Regions from separate parts of the Halomonas sp. DP3Y7-2 genome, predicted to be linked through region 1. Evidence: predicted binding sites of a transcription regulator. Region 1 holds the regulator's gene; each other region holds the start of a gene.
What was found. The regulator sigma-54, encoded in region 1, starts transcription at its own class of promoters, with help from an activator protein. The targets are predictions, from matches to a motif close to TGGCACNNNNNTTGCTNT.
Positions count from the first base shown of each region.

Region 2: the regulator sigma-54 is predicted to act here: its motif matches at 2,540-2,557, upstream of urtA (urea ABC transporter substrate-binding protein).
Region 3: the regulator sigma-54 is predicted to act here: its motif matches at 2,114-2,131, upstream of KUV45_RS14455 (nitrate reductase).
Region 4: the regulator sigma-54 is predicted to act here: its motif matches at 2,095-2,112, upstream of glnL (nitrogen regulation protein NR(II)).

Region 1 covers NZ_JAHVKJ010000008.1:129,775-133,872, reverse strand. The annotation lists gene lptB (LPS export ABC transporter ATP-binding protein) at 1-535, shown strand, start outside; gene KUV45_RS10410 (RNA polymerase factor sigma-54) at 728-2,140, shown strand; gene hpf (ribosome hibernation-promoting factor, HPF/YfiA family) at 2,321-2,629, shown strand; gene ptsN (PTS IIA-like nitrogen regulatory protein PtsN) at 2,636-3,118, shown strand; gene rapZ (RNase adapter RapZ) at 3,372-4,098, shown strand, end outside.
Region 2 covers NZ_JAHVKJ010000011.1:151,814-155,911, forward strand. The annotation lists gene urtB (urea ABC transporter permease subunit UrtB) at 1-1,013, opposite strand, end outside; gene urtA (urea ABC transporter substrate-binding protein) at 1,119-2,369, opposite strand; gene KUV45_RS16350 (4'-phosphopantetheinyl transferase) at 2,743-3,366, opposite strand; gene KUV45_RS16355 (non-ribosomal peptide synthetase) at 3,614-4,098, opposite strand, start outside.
Region 3 covers NZ_JAHVKJ010000010.1:454,458-458,555, reverse strand. The annotation lists gene KUV45_RS14455 (nitrate reductase) at 1-1,964, opposite strand, end outside; gene KUV45_RS14450 (ANTAR domain-containing response regulator) at 2,563-3,177, shown strand; gene KUV45_RS14445 (CmpA/NrtA family ABC transporter substrate-binding protein) at 3,174-4,098, shown strand, end outside.
Region 4 covers NZ_JAHVKJ010000001.1:41,192-45,289, forward strand. The annotation lists gene ntrC (nitrogen regulation protein NR(I)) at 1-938, opposite strand, end outside; gene glnL (nitrogen regulation protein NR(II)) at 931-1,980, opposite strand; gene KUV45_RS00190 (hypothetical protein) at 2,386-3,072, opposite strand; gene glnA (glutamate--ammonia ligase) at 3,224-4,098, opposite strand, start outside.

The sequences.
Region 1 (4,098 bases):
TGACGACCTGAGCCGCGCGGCCATGCACCAGCGGGCACTGGCGGGTATTGGCTACCTGCCACAGGAAGCCTCCATCTTCCGCAAGCTGTCCGTAGCCGACAACATCATGGCGATCCTCGAGACCCGCAAGGACCTCGACCGGGAAGGTCGCCAGGCGCGCCTTGAGCAACTGCTCGAAGACTTCCATGTCAGCCACATTCGCGACAACCCGGGCATGAGCCTGTCCGGCGGGGAAAGACGCCGGGTCGAGATCGCCCGAGCCCTGGCCACAGAACCCGCCTTCATTCTGCTCGACGAACCCTTTGCCGGGGTGGATCCGATCTCCGTCGGCGAGATCAAGTCGATCATTCGCCAGCTCAAGGCTCGTGATATCGGCGTCTTGATCACCGACCACAACGTGCGCGAGACGCTGGACATCTGTGACCGCGCCTACATTGTCGGCGACGGCCAGATCATCGCCGAAGGCAGTGCCGAGTCGATCCTTGCCAACCAGCGCGTCAAGGAAGTCTATCTCGGCGAAAACTTTCGCCTTTAGCCACCACGGGCGCTGCCGGGCCGCTATATTGGCAGGGTCTTCATGGCGCCCGCTCGACCTTGCACTGACGCGCATGCGGGGCATAGCAAGCCCTGCGCGCCACCCCCTGCCCACAAGTTGGCAAGAAGCTTGCATGGTACCTGACCCGCCGTTAGGGTAAGGCTTTTCAGCTCCACGAACGGAAGTCACATCATGGCCCTCAAGGCGTCACTGCAGCTGAAGATCGGCACCCAGCTGACCATGACCCCTCAGCTGCAACAGGCTATTGGCCTGCTCCAGCTTTCCACGCTGGACCTGCGCCAGGAAGTCCAGCAGGCGCTCGAGGCCAACCCGATGCTCGAGCTGGAGGATGAATTCGGCGAGCTGCAGGTCAAGGACAGCAAGGACGACGACTGGGCCGACGAGATCCCCTCCGAGCTAACGGTCGACAGCGACTGGTCCGATACCTATCAAGACCTTGGCACCGCCCCGGCCGGCAGCGCCGAGGCGCCTGACTTCGAGCGCCAGGCCAGCGGGCAATCCCTGCATGGCCACCTTAGCTGGCAGCTGGCCCTGCTGGACCTCAATGATAATGACAGGCGCATCGCAGAGTGCCTGATTGACGCGGTCAACGGCGATGGCTACCTGGTGGGACACCTTGACGATATCGCCCAGGGCCTGGCCGATGACGACGCTGCTGCCCCGCCCCTGCAGGACGTGGCGTCGGTACTGGCCAGGCTGCAGCAATTCGAACCTACCGGTGTATTTGCCCGAGACTTGCGCGAATGCCTGCAGCTGCAACTGGACAGCCTGCCCCGTGACACCCCCCTTCTGCCCCAGGCGGGAAGACTGGTACGCCAGTTTCTCGAGGCGCTGGCCAGCGGTGATCGTCGTCTGCTGAAGCGCCGCCTGAGCCTGACCGAAGAGCAGCTGGACGATGTCATCGAACTGATCCGTGGCCTCGACCCTAGGCCTGGCAGCCAGTACGGCGACAGCGACAACGACTATGTCATTCCCGATCTGGTGGTCCGCCACACCGAAGAAGGCTGGCGCGTCGAGCTGAACCCTGAGGCGATGCCACGCCTGCGCATTCAACCCGACTATGCGGCCTTGATCCGACGGGCCGACAAGAGCCAGGACAACCAGTTTCTGAAGGACCACCTGCAGGAGGCACGCTGGCTGATCAAGAGCCTGGCAAGCCGCAACGACACCCTGTTGAGGGTCGGACGCGAAATCATGGAGCGGCAGCTCGACTTCCTCGAGCAGGGTGAAGCCGCCATGAAACCACTGGTGTTGGCAGACATTGCGGCCAAGGTCGAGATGCACGAATCGACCATCTCACGGGTGACGACCCAGAAATTCGTGCATACGCCACGGGGAGTGTTCGAGCTCAAGTATTTCTTTTCCAGCCAGGTGGGCCAGGATGGGGATGCCCATTCCAGCACTGCCATACGCGCCATGATCAAGTCGCTGATCCAGCAGGAGCCGCCTCGCAAACCGCTGTCTGACAGCAAATTGGTGGAGCTGCTCGCCGAAGACGGTGTCAACGTCGCCCGACGCACCGTCGCCAAGTATCGAGAAGCGATGAATATTCCCTCTTCAAGCGAGCGCAAGCGCCTGCGCTGAGCCCGGTCAGATGGCTCGAGACAGGCAGCGAGCAGAGCGCGTAGCGCAGTTACATGAAAAGCGCAAGCGCTTGAAATATCGCACGACATCTGCGTCTTAATGCGTAGAAGCAGGGGGGTTTGCAGGATCGGAAAAAGGGTTACAATCGAGCTACCACCCGCAAGAGCAAGGAGCCTTGTCATGCAAGTCAACATTACCGGCCACCACGTCGAATTGACCGATCCCCTGCGTGACTACGTACAAGAGAAGCTCGCCCGTGTGGAGCGCCACTACGACAACATCACCAATGTGCAGGTCACCCTCTCGGTGGAGAAGGAGCGCCAACAGGCTGCCTGTACGCTTCACGCTGCCGGTGCAGACCTGCATGCAGAAGCCCAGGACGGCGACATGTACGCCGCCATCGACGCCCTTGCCGACAAGCTGGACCGCCAGCTCGTCAAGCACAAGGAAAAATCCCAAGCCCGCGCCCAAGGCGCCGGAATTCGCTGACCTCTCATGACATTGGATGCCATTCTCCCCCCCGAGCGCACGCTATTTGACGTCCCGGGGGGCAGCAAGAAGAGGGTGCTGGAATTTTTCAGCACCTTCATTGCGCAGAACACACCAAGCCTGGATAGCCAGGAAGTCTTCAGTCGCCTGATCGGCCGCGAACGTCTGGGTAGCACCGGCATCGGCAATGGCGTGGCCATTCCGCATGCTCGCAACCCGCACTGTAAGGCCCCTATCTCTGGCTTTCTCAAGCTGGCAGAGCCGATTGATTTCGACGCCATCGACGGCGAACCGGTGGACCTGGTATTTGTCTTGCTGGTGCCTGAGGAAGCGGATGATGCTCACCTTGCCCTGCTGGGACAGGTGGCCGGGGTCATGAATGACGCCGATACCCGACATCGCCTGCGCCACGCGACGTCCCAGCGCGAGCTGCACGAGCGCTTGCAGGAAGCGATTCGCCAGCAAGCCCCCGGCGACGCCACGACCTGACGGCACGCACCGAAAGCGCCTTGATCCTATGTCTTGATGGCGCACGCCTTGCCTGGCGCCTTGACGAATGGCGCCTCGCTAACAGGGGCCTCGCTGATGGGGAACTCGCTGATTAACCTCTAGCTGATTGCCATTTAGCTGATTACCATCTAGCTAGATAGCACGCTCTGATCGAGCGTGATCTGGCCGTCACCGCGCGGTGACCGCCTGACACCAACTGCCCTCTTATCGCCCCCTGCCAAGGAGACAGGACATGCAGCTCGTGATCATCAGTGGTCGCTCTGGCTCGGGAAAGTCCGTGGCGCTTCAGGCTCTCGAAGACCTGGGCTTCTATGCCATCGACAACTTGCCAGCGACGCTGCTGGGGTCACTGGTCGAAGAGCTGGAGAATGGACATTCACAGCGCATTGCCGTCAGTGTCGATGCGCGCAATCTGCCCGAGGCGCTGGAGCGTTTTCCCGCACAGCTGACGGCGCTGAAGCAAGGTCCCATCGACTGCCAGGTCGTCTACCTCACCAGCGACGCGCGGATTCTGCTGGAACGCTACTCCCATACTCGACGCCGTCACCCGCTGACCCGCAATACCGACATGACCCTGGCCGAGGCCATCGAGTCCGAGCAGAAGGCGTTGTCTGGCATTCGCGACCTGGCAGATCTGATCATCGACAGCTCCCGCCTGTCCGTACATGAGCTGCGTTCACGCATCGCCGAGCAGGTGGCCGATCATCGCAGCGGCCAGCTGAGCCTGACCATCGAGTCCTTTGGCTTCAAGCGTGGCGTGCCCCCCGACGCCGATATCGTGTTCGATGCACGCTGCCTGCCTAACCCCTACTGGGAGCCATCGCTGCGGGATGCCAACGGCTGCGATCAAAGCGTGATCGCCTTCCTTGAGCACTATCAAGACGTCGCCGACATGAAGCGCGACATCCTGACCTGGGTGCGCAACTGGCTGCCACGCTATCAGGCCAGCCAGCGCAGTT
Region 2 (4,098 bases), on a different contig from region 1:
ATGACGCCCCGCTCGATAGCGACACCCACCAGTGCCGCCACCAGAAAGCCTGCCGGTATCGCCAGCAGCAGCGCCAGCCCCGGCTGCCCCGGCAACAGCTGCTGCATCGCCCAGGTGGTGTAGGCTCCCAGCATGATCAGTTCGCCGTGAGCCATGTTGATCACACCCATCACGCCGAAGGTGATCGCCAGACCAATAGCGGCCAGGACCAGGACAGAGCCCAGCGAAAGGCCAAAGTACAGCGTCTCTGCGGCGCGATTGAGCTTTAGCGACTGCTCAATGTCAGCCAGCGCTGCGGACGCCGCGTCGGCCACCATGGCGTCTTCGCTGCGGCTGGCCTGCATCAATGCCGCCCTGACCTGTCCATTCAGACTGCCGGCGAGATCCGCGACAGCGGCGCTGTCGCCCTGCTCCAGTCGGTGAATGGCAATCGCCTGGGTCAGGGCCGCCGCCACCTCCGGGTCACTCTCGTTCTGGGCAAGTTCCGACAGGGACTCCACCACCTCGGTATCGACGTCCCCCAGCAGCGCTTTCGCTGCAATCAGCCGCTGCGCGGGATCATCGACGCGCAGATCCAGCAGGGCCAGAGTGCTGTCCAGGTGGCCACGCAGACGATTGTTGATGGCGACCCGGTCAAGCTCGCGCCGCGACACCTCCCCCGCCTCTTCCATGGTGAGGGCATCTGCCACCGGCCATTGACGGCCTCGGTTGGCCAGAATCACGACGATGTCGCCGCTGTCCTTGACCTGGGCCAGCTTGCCCTCGGCGAAACTCTCGAGCCATCCGCGTGCGCGCGTGTCACCACTCGCGGCAATGGCATCGATAGCCGCCTCCTTTTCGCGAAAGTTGGCCTCAGCGAGTGCCTGCAGCAGCTCGCGACCAGCGTCTTCCTCTGGAGTTGCACTGGTGTCCTGCGCTGCGGCGTTGTCCTGTCCAAGAGCACATGGCCCAAGAGCGACCAGGCTGACCAGCAGCAGCGCCTTCAACCAGTATCGCCATGCTGTTGTGTTCATAGCGGAATTCCGTGAGCGCCCTTGTCAGATCGTCAAGGGCATCATGATGGGCGTGGTCCTGGCCGGGACGTCATGGCGCCCCGGCCGTGTTTTTGGTAGCGAATGTCACTCCGTGGCAGCAACGTCGGCGCCGCCGCCGCAGCTACCCTGCACCACGTTGTAGTTGCCGCACTCGAGCGGTGCACGCCAGTCGCTGATGAGATCGCGGGAGCCTTCCAGGTAGTCTGACCAGGCATCCCCAGCGACGGTGGAGGGCGTTTCCCACACGACCGAGAATTGGCCGTTGTCCTGGATTTCACCGATCAGCACGGGCTTGGTGATGTGGTGGTTGGGCATCATGGTGGCGTAACCACCGGTGAGGTTGGGCACCGACACCCCAATAATGGCTTCCTTGACGGCGTCCACCTCGGTGGTACCAGCCTTGCGCACCGCTTCTGTCCACATGTTGAAGCCAATGTAGTGAGCTTCCATGGGGTCGTTGGTCACGGCGTTGTCGTCCCCCGTGTAGTCGTACCAGGCGTCGATAAAGTCGTAGTTGGCGTCTTCGTCGACGCTCATGAAGTAGTTCCAGGCTGCCAGGTGGCCTACCAAGGGAGCCGTATCCAGGCCGGAAAGCTCCTGCTCACCTACGGAGAAGGCGACGACTGGAATATCAGCGGCATCAACGCCCTGGTTGGCCAGCTCACGATAGAAGGGAACATTGGCGTCGCCGTTGATCGTGGAGACCACGGCGGTTTTCTTGCCCGCTCCGCCAAACTGCTTGATCTCGGAGACGATGTTCTGCCAATCCGAGTGACCGAAAGGGGTGTAGTTGACCATGATGTCCTCGTCGGCCACCCCCTGGGACTTCAGGTAGGCCTCGAGGATCTTGTTGGTGGTGCGCGGATAGACGTAGTCGGTGCCCGCCAGCACCCAGCGCTCCACGCCGACATCGTTCATCAGGTAGTCGACGGCCGGAATGGCCTGCTGGTTCGGTGCAGCGCCCGTGTAGAAGACGTTCTCGGAGGACTCTTCCCCCTCATACTGAACCGGGTAGAACAGCAGTCCATTAAGCTCTTCCACCACCGGCAGCACGGACTTGCGAGAGACCGAGGTCCAGTTGCCGAAGATCACGTCGACCTCATCCTGGGCCAACAGCTCACGCGCTTTCTCGGCAAACAGCGGCCAGTTGGATGCCGGGTCAACCACCACCGGCTCCAGCTCGCGACCCAGCAACCCCCCCGCTTCATTCTGCTGCTCGATCAGCATCAGCATGGTGTCCTTGAGCGTCGACTCGCTGATCGCCATGGTGCCGGACAGGGAATGCAGGATGCCGACCTTGATCGGGTCCTCGTCGGCAACGGCGGGAGCCGCCATCGCCACAGACAGTGCTGACAGCGCAAAGGCAGAAAGCGCCAAGGAACGGCGGGCAGGATTGAGCACAGCAGAGGCCGAAGCTAAGGACATGGGAAATTCTCCAGGGTGACGTTGTCGTTATCGGAGTCGTGGCGACAGGCCGCGGTGCGCGATCGTCGCCTCACTCTGACAAAGCAAGTTCCATGCCACTTATGTTTTCACGGGCCCCGGTGTTATCTCCCGTTCTCTTCGGGCTGGCAAAGGCACCCTCTTGGTGCATCCATTCTTGCTGACTTGCACCAAAAGAGACCTCCACGCCTGGCGTCCGACGGCTTTCGCAACGCTCTTCGTATCGATCTTCAAGACGCTCCGCGCCATTCCGTCAAGAGCCGCCTTACGACTCACCGCCGAGCAGGCACAGGGTGATGACCTTGCCCCCTTCAATATGAAAGGCCACAGGCCACTCGATATGCTCGTGCCAAGGCGCTCTCCCGTGGGGTGGTCCAGCAGATTGCCATGCGCACGACGGACGAAAGACAAGAAGGCCAGGCAGCGCACGATGCAGACAGACCTCCGCGAAGTCCACGTAGCGCTTTACGCCCGGAAAGATGGCCTTGTAGATCGCCTCCTTTGCACTGAAAAGAAGCGTCACCGCCATAGACCTCGATAGCCACCCTGGAAGGTGCAGGAGTTCAGCACCACTCGCGACCACCTCTGCCACGCTATCGGTCTCATCAGCGTCCAGACACTGCTCCACGTCAATGCCCACCCCTGCATATAAATCAGAGGGTGCCACGGCGGATAACGCCAGATCGCTGCAGTGAGAGATGCTGCCAAGCACGCCAGGGGGCCACCGCGGAAGACGGTCAGCCCCCCTGCCCGGCACGCCGCTGTCGATGCCCAACAGACCAAGCGCATAGACCGCGCAGAGTCGCCCGGCCCGGTACTCATCGCGCCGTTTCGCCACAGCGCCCTCCAGTTCGGACGGCAACGGCACCCTGGCCAGCGCTTGTCGCACAGGCTCTTTGCTGCACGCCCACGACGTTTGACCCGCCCCACTGCTAGCGAGCCAGAAGCCAGCGATAGCGAGCCCAGGCCGGTGCAGTGCCCTCACCTGAAAGGGCTGGCCGTAGGCCTGTCGGTCGCCCGTGAGCGGAGTGCCAGCCCCGCCGATCGAGATGAAGGTCATTGCCCTTCTCGACCGACGGGGGCTAAACGGCTCAGGCAGTCACATTTCAAATACTGCATCACCTTCGCCGATACGCTTACGTCTTCAAGGGGTCGGTCAGGTCGTTGACCAGCACCTCGGCGATCCAGTCAACGGCATCCAGCATCCCCATATGGGTCACTCCCGGGCATGGAATGAGGGCGGGTACCGAACTTGAGAACTCGGCAACGTTGTTGTCAAAGACCGAGCTCAGCACCAGATCATCGGGGACACCACCAGGTCGGCCCTCGACGGGCGCCACCTCTTCCAGCGCCTTGAACAGCACGACCTGAGTGCTCGTCAGCGGTCGCTCATGGGCGGAGCGAAGCATGTCACGGTTGACCTCGTACAGCTCCTCCCAGCGGTTCAACAGAAATTCATCCGGCGGGATACCCTTGTTGACCAACTCCTTCTCGAAGTCATCGCGCACGTCCTTGGCATTGCCGAGAAAGTCCGCGTCCCCCATGTTGAAGTAGGTGTCCAACAGGTACAGACGAACCTTGGTGAAGCCGCGCTGCTCCAGCTGCCAGGCCATCTCGGTGG
Region 3 (4,098 bases), on a different contig from region 1:
GCCTGATCGACCAGGCCCAGTGCTGCAGCGTCGTCACGATGCACCTCGACGAAGGGCTCGGCACGATGGTTCATCAGCCGGCTGGCTCGGGCGGTGCGGGTCATGGTGTGCCACTGATCACGCACTCGGCCGCTGTTCAAGCGCAGCGGGAACTGCTGGCTGGTGGTCTGCTGTGGCGCCTTGGCATAGACCGGCCAGAGCCGCGCTCGGCCGGTCTCGGTGAAGAAGCGACCATCCTCGAACAGCCGCGGCGTGCCCCGCGGAGCGGAGCGGGTGACCGGCCATTGGATGGGTGCCAAGGCGTCGTACTGCTGCCGGGTAAGTCCCGCCAGGCCCGAGATATCGAAAGCGCGCTGACCGTCGTTGTCGAGACCTGACAGTCGCGCATGTTCGTCAAATATCTCGGCCGGATGGGTGTAGGCGAAGGCCTCCCCCAGACCCAGGCGGGCGGCCACCTGACACAGGATCCACCAGTCATGGCGTGCCTCTCCGGGCGGCGGAAGAAGACCACGCTGGCGTGAAATGCGCCGCTCGGAGTTGGTCACGGTGCCGTCCTTCTCCGACCAGCCGCTGGCCGGAAGAACGATGTCCGCCAGCGCCACCAGCTCGGTATCCTCCATGCACTCGGACACAATCACCAGCGGACAGCGGGCGATGGCGGCGCGAACACGATCACTATCGGGAAGGCTGACCAGAGGATTGGTGGCGATAATCCATAGCGCTTGAATCTCTCCCCGCTCCAGCGCCTCGAACAGCTCGATCGCCTTGTAGCCTGGACCTTCGGGCAGCGTGGCGGTCACCGTCTGAGTCGACCAGAAGCGTGCCACCCTCTCCCTCGCGCCCGGCGCGTGGTAATCCATGTGTGCCGCCAATTGGTTGGCCAGGCCACCGACCTCACGCCCGCCCATGGCGTTGGGCTGCCCAGTGATCGAGAACGGTCCCGCCCCGGGCAGCCCAATCTTGCCGCCGGCCAGGTGGCAGTTGAGGATGGCCTGGCACTTGTCGGTACCGCTGGTCGACTGGTTGACTCCCTGGGAGTAGAGGGTCACCACATGCAGCTGAGTGGCAAACCAGTAGTAGAAGGTTTCCAGGCGCTCAGGGTCCAGGTCGCACGCCGCCGCGACCGCATCGATATCGGGAGCATCGACCAAGGCCGCTTTCAGCGCCTCGTCACTGCCATCCGTATGACGCTGCAGGTACACCCTGTCCAGTCGCTGATGGCGCGCCATCCACGCAAGCAGCCCGTTGAACAGCGCCGCATCCGAGCCTGGGCGAAGTCCCAGGTAAAGATCGGCGATCTCGCAGCTGTCAGTGACGCGTGGGTCGATGACCACCACCCTCAACAGGGGATTACGCGACTTGGCCAGCCGCAGCCGCTGGTAGAGCACCGGGTGGTTCCAGGCCAGGTTGGATCCCACCAGCACGACCAGCTCCGCCTCCTCGAGATCCTCGTAATTACAGGGCACCGCATCGGCACCAAAGGTCCGCTTGTAGGAGGCGACAGCAGAGGCCATGCACAGACGTGAGTTGGTATCCAGGTGCGGGGTACCGATGAACCCCTTGAACAACTTGTTGGCGACGTAGTAGTCCTCGGTCAACAGCTGTCCCGACAGATAGCCAGCGATGGCACCCGGCCCCGCGGCTTCGCGTATCTTGAGCAGGCGCTCGGCGAGCGTATCCAACGCCGGCTCCCAACGGGTCTCGTGACCATCGACCCGCGGCATCGTCAGGCGGCCGTGATGGCCCAATGTCTCTGCCAGCGCGGTTCCCTTGACGCACAGACGCCCGAAGTTGGCGGGGTGAGAGGTATCGCCTTCGACCACGGCGCTCCCCGCTTTGGCACTCAGCGCGACACCGCAGCCAACACCGCAGTAGGGACAGGTGGTCAGCGTGCCTGCCTGTTTGCCATCGCCATGGTCGAGGATTGGCTGGGCTGGCACGCCGTCATGATCTGTCTGGGTCATCCCCTTCTCCTGTGAGCCATCACGCAAAACGCCCACTCAGCGCCTGGCATGGCCAGGAGCTGAATGGGCGTCTTTGCCGAGGAAACCCCACATTGGATTTCCGTTGCGCGCAGACCTGTCGCTGTCCGATGTCTGCGCTTTCCACTACAGAAGCAAACCTCGTGCCATCTTGGCAGGAACCCCCTTCCAGGTTGCCGGCAGCCAGGGCAGGTGCGCCCGGTGACACCGGCTTTCCGCTCCGCCCGAGGGCGACCGCCTGGCTGTTGCGTGAAGGCTCACGCTCTGGGCCCGCCAGGGCATTGCCTGCGGCTGAACGAGGCGGCCATGCACCACGACGTTCACCGCGAAGCGTTGTTTCGCACCCATCCGGTGCAATTCGTGCCCCTTGCCTGCTTGCCCATCCCTTCACCCCCCGCTGCACCGTAGCCGTGCATCGCTATCACTCTGATTAAAAAAGATAGTTAGCCAGGTGGAACACATATTGCCGCCAGCGAAGCCTAGACGGCGTCCTGAGCTGTCAGCTGACACCAGAGGCACGTTGCCACTACCCAGTGCCTCCAACCACACCGTTACCTTTACCAAGCGCCCGACAAGAGCCATGCCTTCTATGCCGATGCCTGAACCCGACACCTTGAGTGTGCTGCTGGTCGACGATGAGATCGTGCGCGCGGCCATGGTCGAAGAGGCCCTGGCCAACGATGGCCATCGGGTCGTCTGCCGGCTATCGAGTCCGGCAAGCCTGAATGACATGGTGCGCCAGCATCAGCCCGATGTGGTCATTATCGACATGGAATCCCCCGACCGGGACACCCTGGAGAGCATGGCCCTGCTGCAACGGGAAAATCCCAGGCCGGTGGTCTTCTTTGCCGATCAGCATGATCCGCAATCCCTCAAGGCAGCGGTCAAGGCGGGGGTCAGCGCCTACGTCGTCGATGGCCTGGCCGCCAACCGGGTCAAGGCCGTGATCGAGGTTGCCATCGCCCGCTTCGAGGCCTTTCAGGGCATGCGCAGAGACCTCGACAAGGCTCGCAATCAGCTGGCCGACCGCAAGCGCATCGAACAGGCCAAGGGCCTGTTGATGAAGCACCAGAGCTGCGATGAAGAACAGGCCTACCGGATGCTGCGCAAGCTGGCCATGGACCGCGGCCAGCGCATCGCCCAGGTCGCCCAGAACGTCATCGATATTCTCAAACCACTGGAGCAGGGATCATGAGCATAGGGAAGGCCACTCAGGCATCGACCAGCGCACCAGAGCTCGCAGGATTGACCCTTGGCTTCGTCCCGCTGCTGGACGCGGCACTGCTGATCATCGCCAGGGAAGGCGGCTTTTTCAGCGCGCAGGGCCTCGATGTCAGCCTGTCACGAGAGAACGCCTGGTCGACACTGCGCGACAAGGTCGCTGCCGGACTCCTCGATGGTGCCCACATGCTGGCGCCCATGCCACTGGCCATGAGCCTGGGTCTGTCACGGGCGCCCTGCGAAACGCTGGCCGCGATGGTACTGGGCCGCCAGGGCAATACCCTGGTGCTGTCCCAGCGGCTGGCCAATGCGCTGGATGTGCGCAGCGACCTGCCCCGCCCGCAAGGCTCCGCCTTGGCCCTGCGCGACTGCCTGACCCGGGGTCTGGCCAAGCCTCGGCTGGCCATGGTCTACCCCTACTCGTGCCAGCACCTGTTGCTCCGTGAATGGCTATCCCTCGGCGCTATCGACAGCGACAGCGAGGTGGAGCTGGTCGCGCTGCCGCCTCCCCGAATGGTGGACGCCTTGCGCGAGGGCGAAATCGATGGGTTCTGTGTGGGCGAGCCCTGGGGAAGCCAGGCCGAATTTCGACAGGTCGGCAAGGTCATCGCCAGCGGCGCGGACATGATGCCGGGCCATCCCGAGAAGGTGCTGGGCGTCACCGCGTCCTGGGCGCGTCGCTACCCCCACACGCTGGCCGCCCTCATCCGTGCGCTGCGGGCCGCCGCCAGTTGGCTGGACAGCGCGGCAGGCGCCCGCCGCCAGGCGCTGGAATGGCTGGCACTGCCCCCCTACCTGGATGAGGCGGTCGCTCATCTCGACGAACTGCCCGTGGGCTGCGCTCCCGGCTATCCTCTGCTGAGTGAAGGCCTGCGCCCTCACCCCAGCGACTTTT
Region 4 (4,098 bases), on a different contig from region 1:
TGGGACAGCCGCGGTAGATGAACGCGGATCACGTTCAAGCGGTGAAACAGATCCTCACGGAAACGCCCATCGGCCACCAGTGTCTCCAGATCCTGGTGGGTGGCGGCGATGATCCGCACATCCACCTTGACCGGCGTGTGTCCCCCGACCCGATAGAACTCGCCGTCGGCCAGCACCCGCAGCAGCCGAGTCTGGGTTTCCGACGGCATGTCGCCGATCTCGTCGAGAAACAGGGTGCCGCCGTTGGCTTGTTCGAAGCGCCCCTGACGACTGGCACTGGCACCAGTAAAGGCTCCCTTTTCGTGACCAAACAGCTCGGATTCGATCAGATCCCGAGGAATGGCGGCCATGTTGAGGGCGATAAAGGGATTGCCCGCGCGAGGGCTATGCTGGTGCAGGGCGCGTGCCACCCGCTCCTTGCCCGTCCCTGACTCGCCGTTGATCAGCACGGTGATGTGCGAGTGGGCGAGTCGGCCGATGGCACGAAAGACCTCCTGCATGGCCGGCGCTTCACCAATGATCTCTGCATCCAGGCCTTCGGGAACGCTGACGGGCCGTTGGCGTTCTCGCACGTGGGCGACCGCTCGGCGCACCAGGGCAAGTGCCTCATCGACATCGAAGGGCTTGGGCAGGTATTCGAAGGCGCCCCCCTGATAGGAGGCTACCGCACTGTCCAGGTCGGAGTGAGCGGTCATGACGATAACCGGAAGATCGGGGTGCACCTCACGCACCTTTGCCATCAGATCCAGTCCATCGATGCCCGGCATACGAATATCGGTGACCAGAACATCCGGGGGTGAGGAGAGCAGACGATCCAGAATCGTATCGGCACGCTCGACCGCTTCCACCTGCAAGTCAGGCTGAGCCAGCGCCCGCTCCAGCACCCAGCGAATGGCGCGATCGTCATCGACGATCATTATACGAGCGGCATCAGTCATGACTCATCTCCAGGGGAATCAGCAAGCGAAATTCTGTGTGTCCGGGGGCGGACTCGCATTCGATCAGCCCGTCGTGCTGATGCAGCACCGACTGGGCAATCGACAGCCCCAGGCCGCTGCCCTCGGCCCGTCCGGATACCATTGGATAGAACAGGGTGTCACGCAGGGTGTCGGGAATACCTGGCCCGTTGTCGATCACACTGACATCACAGACCAGGCGATGACGCTGGGCCCCCAGAGTGAACTGGCGTCTGGCGCGGGTCCGCAGGCTGATCAAGGGGTCTGGGGTGTCCGACTCGACCAGAGCCTGCACTGCATTGCGCGCAACGTTGAGCACGGCCTGGATAAGCTGTGCTTCGTCACCGATCAGCTCGGGCAGGCTGGGATCGTAGTCTCGCTCGATGCGGACCTGGGGCTGCTCTACCAGCAGCAGTGCCCGGACACGCTCCAGCACCCGGTGGATGTTCAGAGGCTCCCGGCGGCTCACGCGGTTCGGCCCGAGCATGGAATCGACCAGGTCCCTGAGTCGATCCACTTCCTCGATGATGATGCGGGTGTATTCCTTGAGCGCGGGTGTCTGCTCGAGGTCACGCTCCAGCAACTGTGCGGCGCCACGTATGCCGCCCAGCGGGTTCTTGACCTCGTGAGCCAACCCTCGCGCCAGCACCTTCATGGTCTCCTGGCGCGACTGCAGGGCCTCTTCTCGCGAGATCCGCAACAGCCGGTCCCGCGGCTCCAGCTCGAGCAGCAGGCTATCCCGGGCCAACGGCGTCACCGTGTAGTCCACCGTCAAGGGTTCGCCACCGCCGAGGGTCAGCCGCGCCTCACGCTGGGTATAGGGGTGCAAACCGTCTCTGGCACGCGCCAGCACGTCGGCGATATCGTCTTCTCCGCCGACCCAATCTCCCAGCGGTACGCCGATCACTCGGGCAGCGCTGACAGCCAGCAGGGCTTCCGCTGCGGGATTCATCCACGTTGGACGCAAGTCCTCATCAAGCAGTACAACCGCCGTGGTGAGGTGTTCGATGATGCCTGACGCCATGAGCGTATCCTGAGCAGATGAAGTCGTTCAGCCGAGCGTGAGGTGCACCCCCCTGCGAGGCGCTGAAGGCGCCATCCCGAAGCAGGCGTCGTCAGCGAGTGCACTTCCTTAATGCAAGCAAGAAGCGGGCCAGACTCGCTTTCACCCAGACGATGACCACCGTGGTGCGCCGTGTACCCGCTGTCGTCCCACGGGGGAGCCTGGACACTCCTCCCCATGGACATGCTACTGCACCAAGCTGGTGCACTGCACTGGTTTAGGGCTTATGCCGAATGGGATTGGGGCCACGCCAGCGCGCCACCCGGGACCGACGTGACTCTGGCCAGATGTCTGAGCTGCCAGGGGGACAGGGGGACAGGGGGACCGGGGGGAACGGGAACAAGGGAGACAGCGAGCATTCGCTATCTACGATGACGGCCCATGGCGGGAAGTCGCGGGCACCGCAACGCGGGCTCGCTGCACGTGCAGCACGACAGCGTCGCTGCGCTGGCGAACCTTGCGATCAGGGTCGATCACGACCAGGACGATGCGGTGCTCTCCCCGCTCGAGCTGAGTCAGGGTCAGTGGAGAATCCCCCGTCGTCACCAGCACGCCATCGACCTCAAGCCCCAGCACATAACCGGCGTCAAGAGGCGGGCTGACGGCCGCCGCGACCTCGAGGCTGCCGCCAGCGCCGCTGGGCAGCACGCTGCCAGATGCCGGACGGGCAATGGCCAGCACATCCCGTGCCAGGTAGCCCGGCGCAGCAGCGCTGATATCCCCCGGCAGCTGGGACAGTGCCGGGGGCAGAGGAGCACTCGGCACATGGGAGAGCGCCCCTGGCACGAAGCGCTCTCCACCTTCCAGCGGCCGATCGCTATAGGTGACGCCGCCATGACGTTCGACGCGACGATAGAGGGCATCGGCGGCACTCCCCTGGGAGCCATACAGCAGCAGTATCGTCAGCAGCAGGCCTCTCGATACTCGCCAAAGCCATATCCGCTCCCGCCATATCCACCCCAGCCACATCAGCTCCAACCGGCATCGCCGAGCCGGCAGGCGGCCCGACGGCTGTGGCGACATGGCCTGCCGGCAGCGCGGTGGTAGCTTCACGGTGGCTCCTTGATGGGGGTGTCCTGGCAAGCATGCGATGCCTGTCCTGCCAGGCCAAGGGCATCGCTTGCTCGAGGGCAAGGCCAGGCCAAAAAAAATCGGCCCCGCTCAAGGCGGGGCCGATATACGACGCGGTGTCGTCGTCGCTGGATCAGCAGCTGTAGTACATGTCGAACTCGATCGGGTGCGTGGTCATGCGCAGGCGCTCCACGTCTTCGTTCTTGAGCTCGATGTAGGCATCGATCATGTCGTCGGTGAAGACACCACCTTCGGTCAGGAAGCTGCGGTCTTCGTCGAGAGCCGCCAGCGCCTGGTCGAGGCTTTCCGCCACGGTCGGAATGGACTTGCCTTCTTCCGGCGGCAGGTCGTAGAGGTTCTTGTCCATGGCATCGCCAGGATGGATCTTGTTCTTGATGCCATCGATACCCGCCATCAGCATGGCCGCGAAGCACAGGTAGGGGTTGGCGGTCGGGTCAGGGAAACGCGCCTCAACACGCTTGCCCTTGGGGCTGGCGGTGTACGGAATACGGATCGACGCAGAGCGGTTACGGGCACTGTAGGCCAGCATGACCGGTGCTTCGAAGCCCGGCACCAGACGCTTGTACGAGTTGGTAGAAGCGTTGGTGAAGGCGTTCAGCGCACGTGCGTGCTTGATGATGCCGCCGATGTAGAACAGCGCCATTTCAGACAGGCCAGCGTACTGGTCGCCAGCAAACTGGTTCTGACCGTCCTTCCAGAAGGACTGGTGCACGTGCATGCCGCTGCCGTTATCGCCGACCAGGGGCTTCGGCATGAAGGTGGCGGTCTTGCCGTAGGCGTGGGCCACATTGTGGATCACGTACTTCATTTCCTGAACTTCGTCGGCCTTCTTGACCAGGGTGTTGAAGGCTACGCCAATTTCGTTCTGGCCGGCGTTGGACACCTCATGGTGGTGCACCTCGACCTTCTGGCCGATGGCTTCCAGGGTGTTACACATGGCGCCGCGCATGTCATGGAAGCTGTCCACCGGGGGAACCGGGAAGTAGC